Linked DNA regions of Gemmata obscuriglobus. The main gene of each other region encodes a partner of the protein of the gene in region 2 in a complex. Links are inferred from orthologs where the notes say so. Each region holds a gene or a part of one and is shown on either strand. Other genes may lie near its edges.

Region 1 (6,371 bases), 3.6 Mb from region 2 along the record:
GGGATTTCAGGGGACGCAACGGAGGGCCATTGGGTAGCCCTCCGTTGCGTCCGACGACTGCCTCGCGGAGCCCGTAAGCACGACTTGCATCCGCGCGTGACCGCTTTTCCCCGGGCGCGCAACAAGGTGAGTGTGGTTCGTATGACCCACACCACCTTGCTCGAAGTGGCCCTGCCTACCTCCCTAGTCTCATCAGCCAGCTACATTCCGGGGGCTTTTTGAGTCGGGAACCGGTCCTGAAGCGCGGTAACAGTCAGTTGCCGCTGCTTCAGCGCCCGACATGCTTCGACGGCGGCTTGGGCGGCCGAAATCGTGGTGATTGCGGTGACGCGGCTGGCCACCGCTTCGGCCCGGATGCGCGATTCGTCGGTCGAACTGCCGCGGCCGGTCGGCGTGTTGATGATCAGTTGCACGCTGCCGTTCTTCATGTGGTCGAGCAGGTTCGGACGGCCCTCGGCGATCTTCGGAACGTCCTCGACCGGCACCCCCCGCTCGCGCAGGAACGCCGCCGTGCCGCGGGTGGCGATGACCCGGAACCCCAGCTCTGCGAACCCCCGCGCGATCGGCACCGTGGCGTCCTTGTCCCGGTTCGCGACCGAGATGAACACGGTGCCCCCCTCCGGGAGCCGCGAACTGGCCGCGAGCTGCGCCTTCGCGAACGCCATCGGCATGGAGTCGTCGATGCCCATGACCTCGCCGGTGGACTTCATTTCCGGCCCCAGGATGATGTCCACGCCGGGGAACTTGTTGAACGGGAACACGCTCTCCTTGATCGAGTAGTGCGTGGGGATGACCTCGTCCTTCACCCCGAGCTCGTCGAGCGTCTTGCCCACCATCACGAGTGCCGCCAGCCGGGCCAGCGGGACGCCCGTCGCCTTCGACACGAATGGGATCGTGCGGCTGGCCCGGGGGTTCGCTTCCAGGATGTACACCTTCGCCGCCTCGGTCGCGGTCACGCCGCCGCGGATGCCGGCGACCGCGAACTGGATGTTCATCAGCCCCTTGACGTTAAGTGCCGCCGCGAGCTTCCGCGTCTGGACCTTGATCTCGTTGATGACGGTCGCGGGCAGGCTGTACGGCGGGATCACGCACGCCGAGTCGCCGGAGTGGATGCCGGCCTCCTCAATGTGTTGCATCACGCCGCCGATCACCGTGCGTGTGCCGTCAGAGAGGCAGTCGACGTCGACCTCGGTGGCGTTCTCCAGGAACTGGTCGATCAGCACCGGGCGGTCCCGCGACAGGTCGGGTTCGACGCGGCGGATGTACGCCGTCAGCTCGTCCTCGTTGTAAACGATCTTCATGTCACGGCCGCCGAGCACGAAGCTCGGGCGGACCAGGATCGGGAAGCCGATTTTGCGGGCCACGCGCAGGGCCTGGGCCTCGTCCACCGCGGTGCCGTTGGCCGGCTGAAGCAGCCCCAGGTCCGTGACGAGGCGCGCGAACCGCTCGCGGTTTTCCGCGATGTCGATGCTGTCCACGCTGGTGCCGATGATCGGCACCCCCATGCTCTGGAGCGGGGTCGCGAGGTTCAGCGGGGTCTGCCCGCCGAACTGTACGATCACCCCTTCGGGCTTCATCCGCTCGTGGATGTTGATGACGTCTTCGGGCGTCAGCGGCTCGAAGAACAGGTGGTCGGAGGTGTCGTAGTCGGTGCTCACGGTCTCCGGGTTCGAGTTGACCATGATGACCTCGTACCCGCGGGCGCGGAGCGCGAAGGCGGCTTGGCAACAGCAGTAGTCGAACTCGATGCCCTGGCCGATGCGGTTCGGTCCGCCGCCGAGGATCATGATGCGCGGCTTCCCGATGCCGGGACGAACCTCGTCCTCGCCGGGGAGCAGCGAAGAGCCGGTGGGAACTCCCGATTCCGAACCCTGGGCCCGGACCCCCGCCTCATAGGTGCTGTAGTAGTACGGCGTGTACGCCTCGAACTCGGCGGCGCAGGTGTCCACGCTCTTAAAAACGGCGGTGACGCCTTGCGCGGTGCGGAGCTTCCGCACTTCGGCTTCGGACACTTGCCAGAGGGCCGCGAGCTGCCGGTCGATGAACCCGTGCTGCTTGGCTTTCAGCATCAGTTCCGGGGTGACCGCGTCGAGGGACGACACGCCGCGCAGTTCGCCTTCCACATCGACCAGTTCGCGAATCGCGCGCAGGAACCACGGGTCGATACGCGACCGCTGGTGAATTTCCTCAACGGTCATTCCCGCGAGCATCGCGTAGCGGACGTACCAGATGCGGTCCGCGTTCGGGTTGGACAGCTTGACGGTGATCTCTTCGAGCGACGGCGCGTTCGGGGTGCCCCAGCGGTCCCGCTTGTCGCACCCCAGCCCGAACCGGCCCACCTCCAGCCCGCGCAGCGCCTTCTGGAGCGACTCCTTGAAGGTGCGCCCGATCGCCATCGTCTCGCCCACGCTCTTCATCTGCGTGGTGAGCGTGGCGTTCGCCTCCGGGAACTTCTCGAACGCGAACCGCGGCACCTTCGTGACCACGTAATCGATGGTCGGTTCGAAGCACGCCGGGGTTTCCCGGGTGATGTCATTCTTCAACTCGTCCAGCGTGTACCCGACGGCGAGCTTGGCCGCGATCTTGGCGATCGGGAACCCGGTCGCCTTCGAGGCCAGCGCGCTGGACCGCGAGACGCGCGGGTTCATCTCGATGACGATCATTCGCCCGTCGGCCGGGTTGATGGCGAACTGGATGTTGCTGCCGCCCGTCTCCACCCCGATCTCGCGGATGATGTCCTTCGCCTTGTCGCGCATCCGCTGGTACTCCTTGTCGGAGAGCGTCTGCGCGGGCGCGACCGTGATGCTGTCGCCGGTGTGGACCCCCATCGGGTCCAGGTTCTCGATCGAGCAGATGATGACGACGTTGTCGGCCTTGTCGCGCATCACCTCCAGCTCGTACTCCTTCCACCCGATGACCGACTCCTCGACCAGCACCTCCGTGGTGGGCGACAGGGCCAGGCCGTGGGTGATGATGTCGCGGTACTCGTCGCGGTTGTACGCGATGCCGCCGCCGCTGCCGCCCATCGTGAAGCTGGGCCGCAGCACGCACGGCAGACCGATTTCGTCGAGCGCCCGCATCGCCTCCTCGAGCGTGTGGACGACGACCGACTTCGGCACCGCGACGCCGATCTTGAGCACGGCGTCCTTGAACCGCTGCCGGTCCTCGGCCTTGTCGATCACGTCGGCGTCGGCGCCGATCATTTCCACGCCGTACTTCGCGAGGACGCCCCTCTTGAAAAGGTCCATCGCGGTGTTGAGCGCGGTCTGGCCGCCGAGCGTGGGGAGCAGCGCGTCGGGCCGCTCGGCGGCGATGATCTTCTCGACCACCTCCCACGTGATCGGCTCGATGTACGTGCGGTCGGCGGTCTCGGGATCGGTCATGATGGTCGCCGGGTTGGAGTTCACCAGGACGACCGTGTAGCCCTCTTCGCGAAGTGCCTTGCAGGCTTGCGTGCCCGAGTAATCGAACTCGCACGCTTGGCCAATGATGATGGGCCCGGAACCGATGAGCAGGATTTTCTTGATGTCAGTGCGTTTCGGCATTGTGGTCGCATACGGAGGTTGTTCGGCGCAAACTCCGAATAACTTATGAACACAACCCAGCGGGCCAAGAGCGCATCGGCAAGAGTGTCCCCAATGAGCGGCGGCAGGGGAGGGTGAGATGGGCCGAAATCGGGCGGAGTGCTTGGTAATGTGAGGGTGACCGCGGCGAAGTGTGATGACGATCGCACTGGCCGTCCCGGTGCGATCTTGTTGCCCGAATGACGCAGACCGTTACGCCGCGCCGATTATATGGAACGGCTGACGTTACTGGTCACTTGCGTGACCAGAATGGTAGAGTGGTGAACTGAACGCATGTGGCTGCCGAGCACGCGATACTCTGTCCGAAGAGCGAGCCCGGCGTAATTCCTCTTCCCTTGGAGAACCGTACCGATGCGCCCGTTCGCTGTATCTGTCGCGCTTGTCGCGGCCCTGTCTTTGTCCGCTCTGGCCGACGATACGGTCGAGATCAAGCCCCCCGTACTCAAGGCCGGGGACAAGTTCAAGGTGACCAAGACCGAGAAGACCAAGAGCACCGAGGCGTTCGAGTTCGGTGGCAAGGCAAGCAGCAAGGACAAAGAGGATTCCCGACTCATCGTTTACACCGAGCAAGTGGTGACGGCCGGGGCGGACGGCGAGAAGCCGGCGAAAGTGGTGCGCGTGTACGAGAAGTACGATGTCACAAGTGCTAAAGACGGCCCGCCGCCGCTCAACACCCCGATCACCATCGCCAAAAAAGGGGACAAGTTCGAATTCACGGCCGACAAACCGATCGGAGAGTTTGCGACCGCACTGGAGCGCGAGTTTAACAAGCCCAACGAGCCGTCGACGAAGGACTTTCTGCCGGGCAAGCCGGTAAAATCGGGAGACTCGTGGAAAATCGATCCCACAAAGTTCGTTAAAAGCCTCGGGCAGGACAAGCTGAACGTGGACGCTGAGAAGTCGGTTATGACCGGTCGGCTGCTCAAGACGTACAAGAAAGACGGCAAGTTGTTCGGCGTGCTCGAGCTGAGCGCCACGTTCCCGCTGAAGGATCTGGGCAAAGAGGGCGTGACGCTGAAAAGCGGCACGATCAAGATGACCGTCAACACGGACGTGTGCATCGACGGAACCGACAACTCGGAGAACACCAAGTCGGTGCTCGGGTTCGATGTGGCGGCTGAGGCCATGGGCGTCAAGGTGACCGTCAAGTCCGACGGGGTGCAGAGCACCACCAAGGAATTAGTCCCGCGGAAGTGACGCCGGCTCCGTCCGGTTGCTGTCGGCGGACGCGGTGAGCGGTGAGTGCGCCGCTCGCCGACGTACAGTCGGACTCTCGGGCTTTCGGTCATTCGATAATTGATCCTTTTCCGCTCTGCATTTCTGTTGACACCTCTGTCCGGCCCGTTATACCCACGGGCCGAAATCGGCGACTCATCCGGCGGGGGACACGGCCGGGGGCGCCGTGCCAGCACTCACGAGCCGGTTCAATGCCCGATGCGACCACGCCCGTGGCCGCGCTGAAGGACGCCATTCGCGCGTTCGCAGCGGCCCGCGGGTGGGAGCCGTACCACACGCCCAAGAACCTCGCGATGGCGCTGGCCAGCGAGGTCGGGGAGCTGTGCGACATCCTGCGGTGGCTCACGCCCGAGGAGTCCGTGGCGGTGGCGCGTGATCCGGTCCAGCGCGAGGCGTTCGCGGACGAATTGGCCGACATCGCGAACATCGTGTTTCTGCTGAGCGCGCACACCGGGATCGATCTGTCCGAGGCGGTGGCGGCGAAGATGACCAAGAACGCGGTGAAGTACCCGGCGCCCGGGTGACCCGGCGCCAAGTATTTCACCGCCAGCGGCGGCCGATCGGGGGAGATCGGTTCGCCGGCCATAGGGACTTGTCCAGCCTGTTCGAGGGGGAGTGGGCCGTGCGTAAACGACCGATTGTCCTCGCGGCCGCTGTTGCGGTCGCGGGGCTCGCCATACTGGGAACGGTGGTCGCGCAGCAGCCCACCGGCACCTACCCGCAGCCGAAGGTGGTGCCCGCCAGCGGCACCCTCCCGGGGACGGCCGTTCGCCCTTACGGCGACTGGACGCCGACGAACCCGCAACCGGTCTCTCCGGCGGCGGGGTTGGGGCTCGGCAGGCCCGCAAACACCGGCACCGCGGTGCGGCCCACGGGCGGGGCGACGGCTGCGCCGGCCGGGCAGGTGCCGCCAGCCGGATATTCGACCGGCTCCGCCAACCGACCGCGGCCGGGCATTGCCGGGGCCGATCCGATTCGTCCGGCCGGAGGGTTCGATGTGCCGGCACCGAGCATGGAGTTCCCAGGCGCCGCACCGCCGGCCGCCGCACCAACCCGGCCGCTTCCGCCGCCGAGTTTGAGCCTTGAGCCGGGCGAAAGTAAGTTCGCGGCCCCGTCCGCTCCTCCGGGCAGCAGCACGCCTGCGCCGTACGTGCCGGTCCCGCCCGCCCCGGCTGGCACCCCGGCACCCACGGGGGGCGCCGTTCCGCCCCCGTCGTTCCCGCCCGCCGGACCGAGCATGCCGCCGGTAACTGCGGTGCCGCCCGCGACGAACCCCAAGCCCCTTCCGCCGCTGCCGAACGGTATCGGAGCAAGTGCTCCGACGATGCCGACGGTTCCGGGGCCTGCGCTCGCTCCGGCCGCAACTCCGACGGTTCCGGCGGTCACGCTGCCGGCCCGGATGGCTCAGAGCGTGAGTGTCGAGGCGGTGTGCCCGGATTCGGTTGTGTTTAACACCGAGGCCGAGTACGTGATCGTCGTGCGCAACGCGGGCAACGTCGCCGTTCAGCACGTGCGCGTCGAAGACGAACTCCCGGCCGGGTGCCGGTACGT
Region 2 (7,857 bases):
GGCAAACGGCCGGACGGCGCGTTCTGGTTCTACGGCACGTTCGGCACCTCGACCTACTACGGCGACCGTGTGCCCAAGTGGGTTGCGGATTTCAACGCCTCGAAGGTCGCCGACCGGTGGTTCGGGCACCCATGGGAGCGGTCCCGTCCGACCCTGGATTACGTGCGCTGGAGCGGCCCGGACGACGTTCGCGGTGAGGGCGGCGGGGTCGGGCAAGGGGGCGCGTTCCCGCACCCGACGACCGGCGGCCGGCCGGTGCTCGGGGCGAAGTACTATGAAGCGCTTGCCAACTCGCCCTACGGCAACGATCTGTTGCTGGAGTTCGCGAAGTCCTGCATCAGCGCCGAGGGGCTCGGCACCGACGACACCCCTGACCTGCTCGTGGTGAGCTTTTCGTCGAACGACCTGATCGGGCACACCTGGGGGCCGGACTCGCAGGAGGTGCTCGACGTTACACTCCGCTCGGACGCGCTCATGGCGGACTTCCTCGAATTCCTGGATGAGAAAGTCGGGAAGGGGCAGTACCTGATGGGGATCACGGCGGACCACGGCGTTTGCCCACTCCCGGAGCGGACCGGCGCCCCCCGGGTGAGTACCACGGAGCTTACAAAACTGGTCAACGCGCACCTGTCGAAAAAGTACCCTGCGCTGATCTCGGCGACCGACAAGGACGCGCGGTGGGTGGAGTCGATCCAGTTCCCGTGGCTCCACCTGAGCGAGCGGGTCGTCAAGGCGAGCGGGCGCCCGAAGTCCGAAGTCGTTGCCGAAACCGCCAAGGCGCTCCGCGGGCACAAGCACGTGCTGCGCACCCTGACCGCCGAAGAACTGTCGGGTACGGTCCCGGAGTCGGACGTGATCGCGACCCGCATGAAGCGGTCGTTTTATCCATCGCGCTGTGGTGATTTGGCGATTGTCCTGGTGCCGTACGCGCTACCCGGGAGTACCCCGACAGGCACAACGCACGGTTCGCCGTTCAACTACGACACGCATGCGCCTCTGCTGGTGTACGGTCCGGGGATTCGCGGCGGGGCTCGCACGGAACCGACCACGCCGCAAGCGATGGCGAGCATTTTTGCGAAGTGGTTGAACGTGCGTCGGCCGAAAGATGCGCAGTTCCCGGTGCCGGAAACGTTGGAATAGTGCGGACACTGGGCGCCACGGTCTGGGCTGATTGTGTCTGTTTCTTGTGACACGGACACTCCTATCTGTGCGGCTTTTTCGCCCAGCATAGACCGGAGTGTCCGTGTCACAAAAACATCAGCCAAAAACGGGCGCCAGCAATCGGACCGTGAATGAGGCGCCCGGTGACCGCTTCGGTATCAGATGTCACCGAAACGCGCGGTGCCCAACGGCATCGTGAACTTGTTCAGCACCGCTTCATGTGCGCCGAACAATAGCGCCCAAAATGCGTCGCCCTCGGTGCGGGGCTGTGCCGGCGACGCGGGCGGTTCGCTCACGACCGCGGGAGATTCGGGGAGGAAGTGGTCGCGGGTCACCGGGTCGATTTCGCGCCCCTCGACGTGTGGGCGCGGCTGCAACCCCGGCGGGGCTGCCGACACCGCGCCGACCGCTGACACCACGCACACACAGCCCAGCAAAACGCGCCGCAACATCCGTTGGCACCCGTGAGAGCGAACGACGAGCGGCGCGGTCCTTCGCGCCCCCGTCCGAGTTCGTCGGAGGGCAGGGGCATACCCGCTCGCCGCCGGGGCCGCAACGGCAATGCGTCGGCAGATGGGGTTGCAACGGACTTGACGCCGGCGGTAACATTCTCCGCTCGGCGCCCAACCCCTCGCCTCCGGTGAAAGGACTCGCCCGGAAACGGCACGGATGATGGCCGAACCGAACACCTCGTCGTCTCGAGTTGCCGCCCTCGACAATCTACGCGTTGTCGCCATGTTCCTCGGACTGGTGACGCACGGCGTGCTGCCGTACACCGCGACCGGTCTGATCGGGTTTCCGGTGCGCGATCACACCCGGCACGCCGCCGCCGACGTGTGCTTCTTCGCGGTCCACGACTTTCGTATGCAACTGTTTTTCTTGTTGGCCGGGTTCGGAGCGTGCGCGCTGGCGTCCCGGCGCGGGGCCAGTGAACTGGTCCGGAACCGGCTCGCGCGTGTCGCCCTGCCGCTGGCCCTCGCGGTACTGATTCTGTGCCCGGCGCTGCACCTGATTTTTGCTGCGCACACCGCCACCCGCGGGGCCACGTGGGCCGCTGACGGGGCCGGCGGCTGGGTCGGCCCGAACTTTCATTTGTGGTTTCTGTACTACTTGCTGATGTGTTGTGCGGTGTGGGTCGCGATCCGTTCCATCGGATTGCGCCTTCCGTTTGGCATCGTGTGCGCCTTTGATGCGTTAGCCCGGCGCGCACTCGCTTCACGGTGGAAGGTGCCTGCTGTCGCCGCTATTGCGGTTCCGGTGCTGTGGGACATGCCGGCGTGGTGGATCGACACCCCGAAGGGCTGGGGGCCGGACATCACGGTGCTGGCGTACTACCTCGGGTTCTTTTTTGTTGGGGCGCTTCTCCACCGGCACCGGGACATGCTCGCGACCGTCGGTCGGCGGTGGGCGGTTCGGCTCGCTGTTGCGAACGTCGTGGTGCTCCCGCTGATGCTGAAACTGACCGTTACAGGTAACTGGGCGGAAGAAGAACGCGACACCGACCCGGCACGCTTGGCCGTGTGGAAGGCGGTCGCGATATTCGTCGGCGGGCTGTACACCTGGCTGATGATCGGCGGGTTGATCGGACTGTTTCAGCGGTACTTCGCCGCGGGCGGGCCGCGGTGGGCGTACCTGGCGGACGCGTCGTACTGGTGCTACCTCATCGGGTTCCCGGTGCAGGCGGCGTTTCAGGTGTGGTTCGCCCCGACCACGTTGCCGGTGGTCGCCGAGTTCTTGCTTGTGTGTGTGTTCACACTTGCGGTGTCACTGGCGAGCTACGAGTTGGGTGTGCGGCACACGCGACTCGGCGTGTTGCTGAACGGAAAGCGCCCGAAACGGGATCGCGGTCGGGTACCGGAACCGGTGCGCGACACACGACCGCGCCCGGTCCCGGCGGTTCACGTCGGTTAATCCATGAGCTTGCGGAACTCCTCGAACAGGTAGCTCGAATCGTGCGGTCCGGCTGCCGCTTCGGGGTGGTACTGTACGCTGAACACCGGCAGCGTCGTGTGCCGTAACCCTTCCAGGGTGTTATCGTTCAGGTTGATGTGCGTCGGTTGCACGTCTTTCGGGAGCGTGGTGGGGTCCACCGCGAACCCGTGATTCTGCGTGGTGATCTCGATCTGCTTCGTGAGCTCGTTCCGCACCGGCTGGTTCGCCCCGCGGTGACCGAACTTCAGTTTGAAGGTGCTCGCGCCCAGCGCGAGGCCCAAGAGTTGGTGGCCGAGGCAGATTCCGAAAAGGGGCTTCTTCGGGATCAGTTGCTTGACCGTGTTGATGGCGTAGCCCACCGCGGCGGGGTCGCCGGGGCCGTTGGAGAGGAAGATCCCGTCCGGGTTGTGTGCGAGCACTTCGTCCGCGCTCGCGGTCCCCGGGACGACGGTCACGTCGCACCCGACCTGTGTGAGGCAGCGCAGGATGTTCCACTTCATCCCGTAATCGATCGCCACGACCTTCTTGGTGGCCGGGCGGTGCGGGAGCACGTGGTCCGCGAACGCGCCGAACCCCTTGTCCCACTTGAATGACTGCTTTGGTACCACTTCGGAAACTAAATCACGCCCCTCCATGCCGGGGAAGGCCCGCGCCTTCGCGACCAGGGAGGCGTCATCAAGGTCGGCGGTGGACAGGATGCCGTTCATCGACCCGCGGACGCGGAGCCGGCGCACAAGCGCCCGCGTGTCGATGCCCTCAATGCCGACGACGTTGCTGGCCTTGAGGTAGCTGTCCAGGTCGCGGTCGGAGCGGAAGTTGCTTGGCACGCGGGTCAGCTCGCGGACGATGAACCCGGCGACGCGGACCGCGTTCGACTCCTCGTCGTCGGCGGTGGTGCCGTAGTTCCCGATGAGCGGGTACGTCATCGTGACGATCTGTCCGGTGTACGAAGGGTCGGTGAGGACCTCTTGGTAGCCCGCCATGGAGGTGTTGAACACCACCTCGCCGAGGGTCTCGCCGGTCGCGCCGAACCCACGACCGGTGAACACGGTTCCGTCCGCCAGAGCCAGTTTCGCGTGCATGTGCTGCTATTCGTCTCTCTAGAGGTAAAGCGGCGCAAACTAGATGAATGATACGGACGGGGCGACCGATCGGATATCATAACGGGAACGATTCACGCCCCCGGAACGTCGAAACGACGGCCCTCGGCCCCTCGCCGGAAGGCCGGAACGGTGAAGAGCGAAGCCATGCCGACCCCACTCGACCGCCGCAAGTTCTTCGGTTCGGCCGCCGCCCTGTCGCTGTCGGCGGCGAGTTACGCGAACGTCGCGGGGAGCAACGCGCGCGTCCGGGTCGGCTTCCTGGGGTGCGGCGGGCGCGCGCAAGCGCACATCGACCTCGTGAACAAGTTCGCGGCGGAGGGGAAGCCCGTTCAGGCGGTCGCGGTGTGCGACGTGTGGGACGGGCTGGAAGACGAGTACGAGGTTCACTTCGGCGGGAAAGCCACCCGGCGCCGGTACGCGCAGGGGCTCCACCCGTCCGCCCGAAAGTGCGGTCTGGATCGCGCGGACAAGTCGCACGTCACGAAGGACTACCGGGTCGTGCTGGACCGCGCCGACGTGGACGCGGTGTGCATCACGACCCCGGACCACTGGCACGGGCGCATGACGCTCGACGCGCTTTCCGCCGGCAAGGACGTGTACGTCGAGAAGCCCATGACCCGCACCGCCGAGGAAGCGGTCGCTGTGGTGGACGCGTGGCGCCACACCGGGCGGGTGGTGACCGTGGGCGCGCAGTCGATGGCCGATGGTGTGTGGATGCGGGCGTTCGACGCGATCCGGACGGGCGCGATCGGGCACGTGGCGCACGCGCAAACAGGGTTCTTCCGTAACGACGTGCGCGGTCAATGGCGGTTCTATCGGCTCGCGCAGCAGATGACGCCCAAGACCGTGGACTGGGACCTGTTCCTTGGACACCAGTTCGAGTGCGCCGGCCGGCGGGTCGGGCCGACTCCGCGGGAGCAGCCGTTCGACCGCGCCACGTTCGCCCAGTGGCGGTGCCAGTGGCCGTTTTCGGGCGGGCCGTTCACCGACATGCTCTCGCATTACCTCACGCGCATGAACGCCGCGATGGGCGTGCGGTTCCCGGCGCGGGTGGCCGCGGGCGGCGGGCTGTACCTCGAAACCGACGGGCGGGACGTGCCCGATGTGAGTACCGTCGTTGCCGACTACGACGAAGGCTGTCAGCTCGTGGCGACCGCCACCACCCTGAGCGGCTACCCGATGGAAGATGTGATCCGCGGGCGGCTGGGCGCGATCAAGTTCGTGAAGGGCGGGTTCCAGGTGTTCCGCGACGACCCGACCCGCGGCGCCAGCTTCCCGCCGCGGATGGAATCGGCACCGGAACCGTCGTCGTTTGTGGCCGTCGAGCCGCCGCGCAACGACACCGAAGCGATGTGGGGCAATTTCCTGGAGTGCATCCAGACGCGGCGGCAAAGCACCTTTTGCCCGCCGGATCTGGGTGCGGTTGCGGTCACGACCGCGGCGATGGCGGTGGAGAGCTACCGGACGGGTTCGGCGCTGTTCTGGGACAACGAGAAGCGGCAGATCGTACCGGCCGACCCGAGTTGGGCCGAGCGCGGAGAGCAGCGGAGCCGCCAGCGCGCGAAGCCGAATCAGATCTTCGGTTGGAGCGGCGGTGACGGTGGCGTCGTACAGCCGCCGTCCTATCAGTCGCTGGCCGGGCCGTGGCTGAACGGCAAAGATCCGGCCAGGTAAAAGCACACCGACCCGTTGCGGTCGCGGCTCCGCAGTTCGGAGTCGCGACCGCAGCGGGCCGGTTTTTACGTTGATCGAGATGTCGATCAGTTTCGGTTGCTGAGGCTCGTGGCGGCCGACTCTGTGGGGGCCGGCAGGTTCAGCTTGGTCACCGCGGTGTCCGCTGTGCCGATCATGTCGCGGAGCGTTTTGCGGAACGTGTCATACTGCCCCTGAAGGGCGTCCCGCTCGCCGGTACGGGCTTTCACTTCTGCCTTGAGTGCGTCGCGCTCGGCCGCAGCGGCCGAGTTGGCGTCTGCCAGCGCCTTCTTTTGTGTGGCTACGTTCTGTTCGGCCGCGAGCAGCTTTTGCCGCAGTTGCTCGCGTGTGGTGATCGCGCTGCGGTACTCTTCTTCCAGCTTTTCGAGCTTCGTGTTCTGGATTGCGGCCGTGCTCGGGGTATCCGGCGCTTTCATGCACCCGTAGGCGCCGAGGGTGGTGACGAGCAGGAACGCAAGTATGCGGACGGAGCGGGTCATCAGTTGTTTCTCCTGCGATCCCCGGCGCGACCGGGGGCGAACGGGCGGAACGGGATCTCCGAACGGCTTCGATTACCCCGTTTGCTTCGGCAGATGTAGATGACCCACTTCACGTAAACCGATCCGTCTTCCTGACCGGCAGAGTCGACTGGCTATCCGTGTGTATCGTTGAGCACGGTTGTGCGGCCCCGCGCCTACTCGTCCGCATTGCCGTGGAACAAACCCAAGTAGCTGTGATACCGACGAGAGGTAATAAGCCGCCGGGCTACGGCGTCCTTCACCGCGCAATTTAGCTCGTGCGTGTGGGTGCAGTCCGGGAAGCTGCACAGCGGTACAAAGGGTCGGAACTCGGGAAAGTACCCTTCCATTTCTTCCGGCCGCGCGTCCCAGAGCTGGAGCTGCCGCACACCTGGCGTGTCCACGACCCACCCGCCGAAGTTGAGTTTGATGAGCTGCGAATAAGTGGTGGTGTGGCGCCCCTTTTGGTTGACCTCGCTGACCGATTTGACCGCCAGCGCCAAGTCCGGTTGCACCGCGTTGAGGAGCGACGACTTGCCCACGCCCGATTGCCCGGAGAATACGGTCGAGCGGCCGCGCAACTGTTCCTGTAACCGGGGAATGCCGTAGCCGGTGCGGGCGCTGCACAGGTAGACCGGTACGCCCATCTGGGCATACAGCCCGATGAGCGGCTGAAGTTCGGTGGGGTCGGTGAGCAGGTCGGCCTTGTTCAGGCACAGTACGGGTTTCAGCCCGCCCTGCTGGGCCGCCGCGAGGTAGCGGTCGATCAGGTGCGGCTTCAGGCTCGGCTCGACCAGCGACATCACGATGACGAGCTGATCGACGTTCGCGACGAGCACGTGCTCGCGGCGCCGGCTGGCGCGGGTGAGCACCCCGTGCCGCGGCTCGACGCGCTCGATCATGCCTTCCTGAGGTGCCGACAGGCCGTCGCTCGTTGGCGGCTGCGGCGCGGCGTCGTCCGGCTCGCCGTTTCCGGCGTCGTCGGTCGGGCTGGGCGCGGGAGCCCGGCCGCTGGTGCCCGTGCCCGCGGGCCGGATCCACACCACGTCCCCGGTGGTTACGACGCTGCGCTCGTCGGTCGCGAGGCTTTTGAGCAGCCGGCGCACGGCACAGCGGAAGACGCGGCCGTCGTCGGTTTCCACGACCGACGCGAGCCCGTGGACCCGCAGCACGCGCCCGCGCAGGCACTCGCCCACGTTCACCGCGGGCATGGCGGTGCCGTTCGCGGCCTCGTCCTGAACGACGGTGCGGTAGCGCGAAATCGCGCCCTTCGCGCGCACCCGCTCGTTGGTTCGGGCGTCGTCGGCGCGGCCGTCACCTTCCTTGAAGTCGCGGGTGATGTCGTTCTCGCGTGGCGGCTTCTCGCGGTTCTTCCGGAGTTCGACGCGCACCTTTTTCTTCTTGCTCATGGGGGCATCTTAACCGGTTGGGGGTGGTTCCGCTGCGCAGCG

Evidence for each region.
Region 1: the proteins of carA (region 2) and carB are in contact, whole or in part, in a solved structure (PDB 1KEE), measured with the Escherichia coli proteins. The link is inferred for Gemmata obscuriglobus from one-to-one orthologs.

What each region holds. Positions count from the first base shown.
Region 1 is NZ_CP042911.1:3,748,796-3,755,166, forward strand. Bases 1-3,902 are described here. They hold carB (carbamoyl-phosphate synthase large subunit), read right to left. Parts: upstream 3,546-3,902; coding sequence 201-3,545; downstream 1-200. Also shown: GobsT_RS15610 (hypothetical protein), read left to right, coding at 3,936-4,781; GobsT_RS15615 (nucleotide pyrophosphohydrolase), read left to right, coding at 5,012-5,344; GobsT_RS15620 (DUF11 domain-containing protein), read left to right, coding at 5,443-6,371. UniProt on the Escherichia coli protein: Large subunit of the glutamine-dependent carbamoyl phosphate synthetase (CPSase).
Region 2 is NZ_CP042911.1:156,690-164,546, forward strand. Bases 2,123-5,040 are described here. They hold carA (glutamine-hydrolyzing carbamoyl-phosphate synthase small subunit), read right to left. Parts: upstream 4,176-5,040; coding sequence 3,069-4,175; downstream 2,123-3,068. Other genes in these bases: GobsT_RS00730 (acyltransferase family protein), read left to right, coding at 2,123-3,072; GobsT_RS00740 (Gfo/Idh/MocA family protein), read left to right, coding at 4,341-5,040. Also shown: GobsT_RS00720 (alkaline phosphatase family protein), read left to right, coding at 1-1,140; GobsT_RS00725 (hypothetical protein), read right to left, coding at 1,320-1,613; more of GobsT_RS00730, read left to right, coding at 1,834-2,122; more of GobsT_RS00740, read left to right, coding at 5,041-5,870; GobsT_RS00745 (hypothetical protein), read right to left, coding at 5,957-6,388; rsgA (ribosome small subunit-dependent GTPase A), read right to left, coding at 6,583-7,815. UniProt on the Escherichia coli protein: Small subunit of the glutamine-dependent carbamoyl phosphate synthetase (CPSase).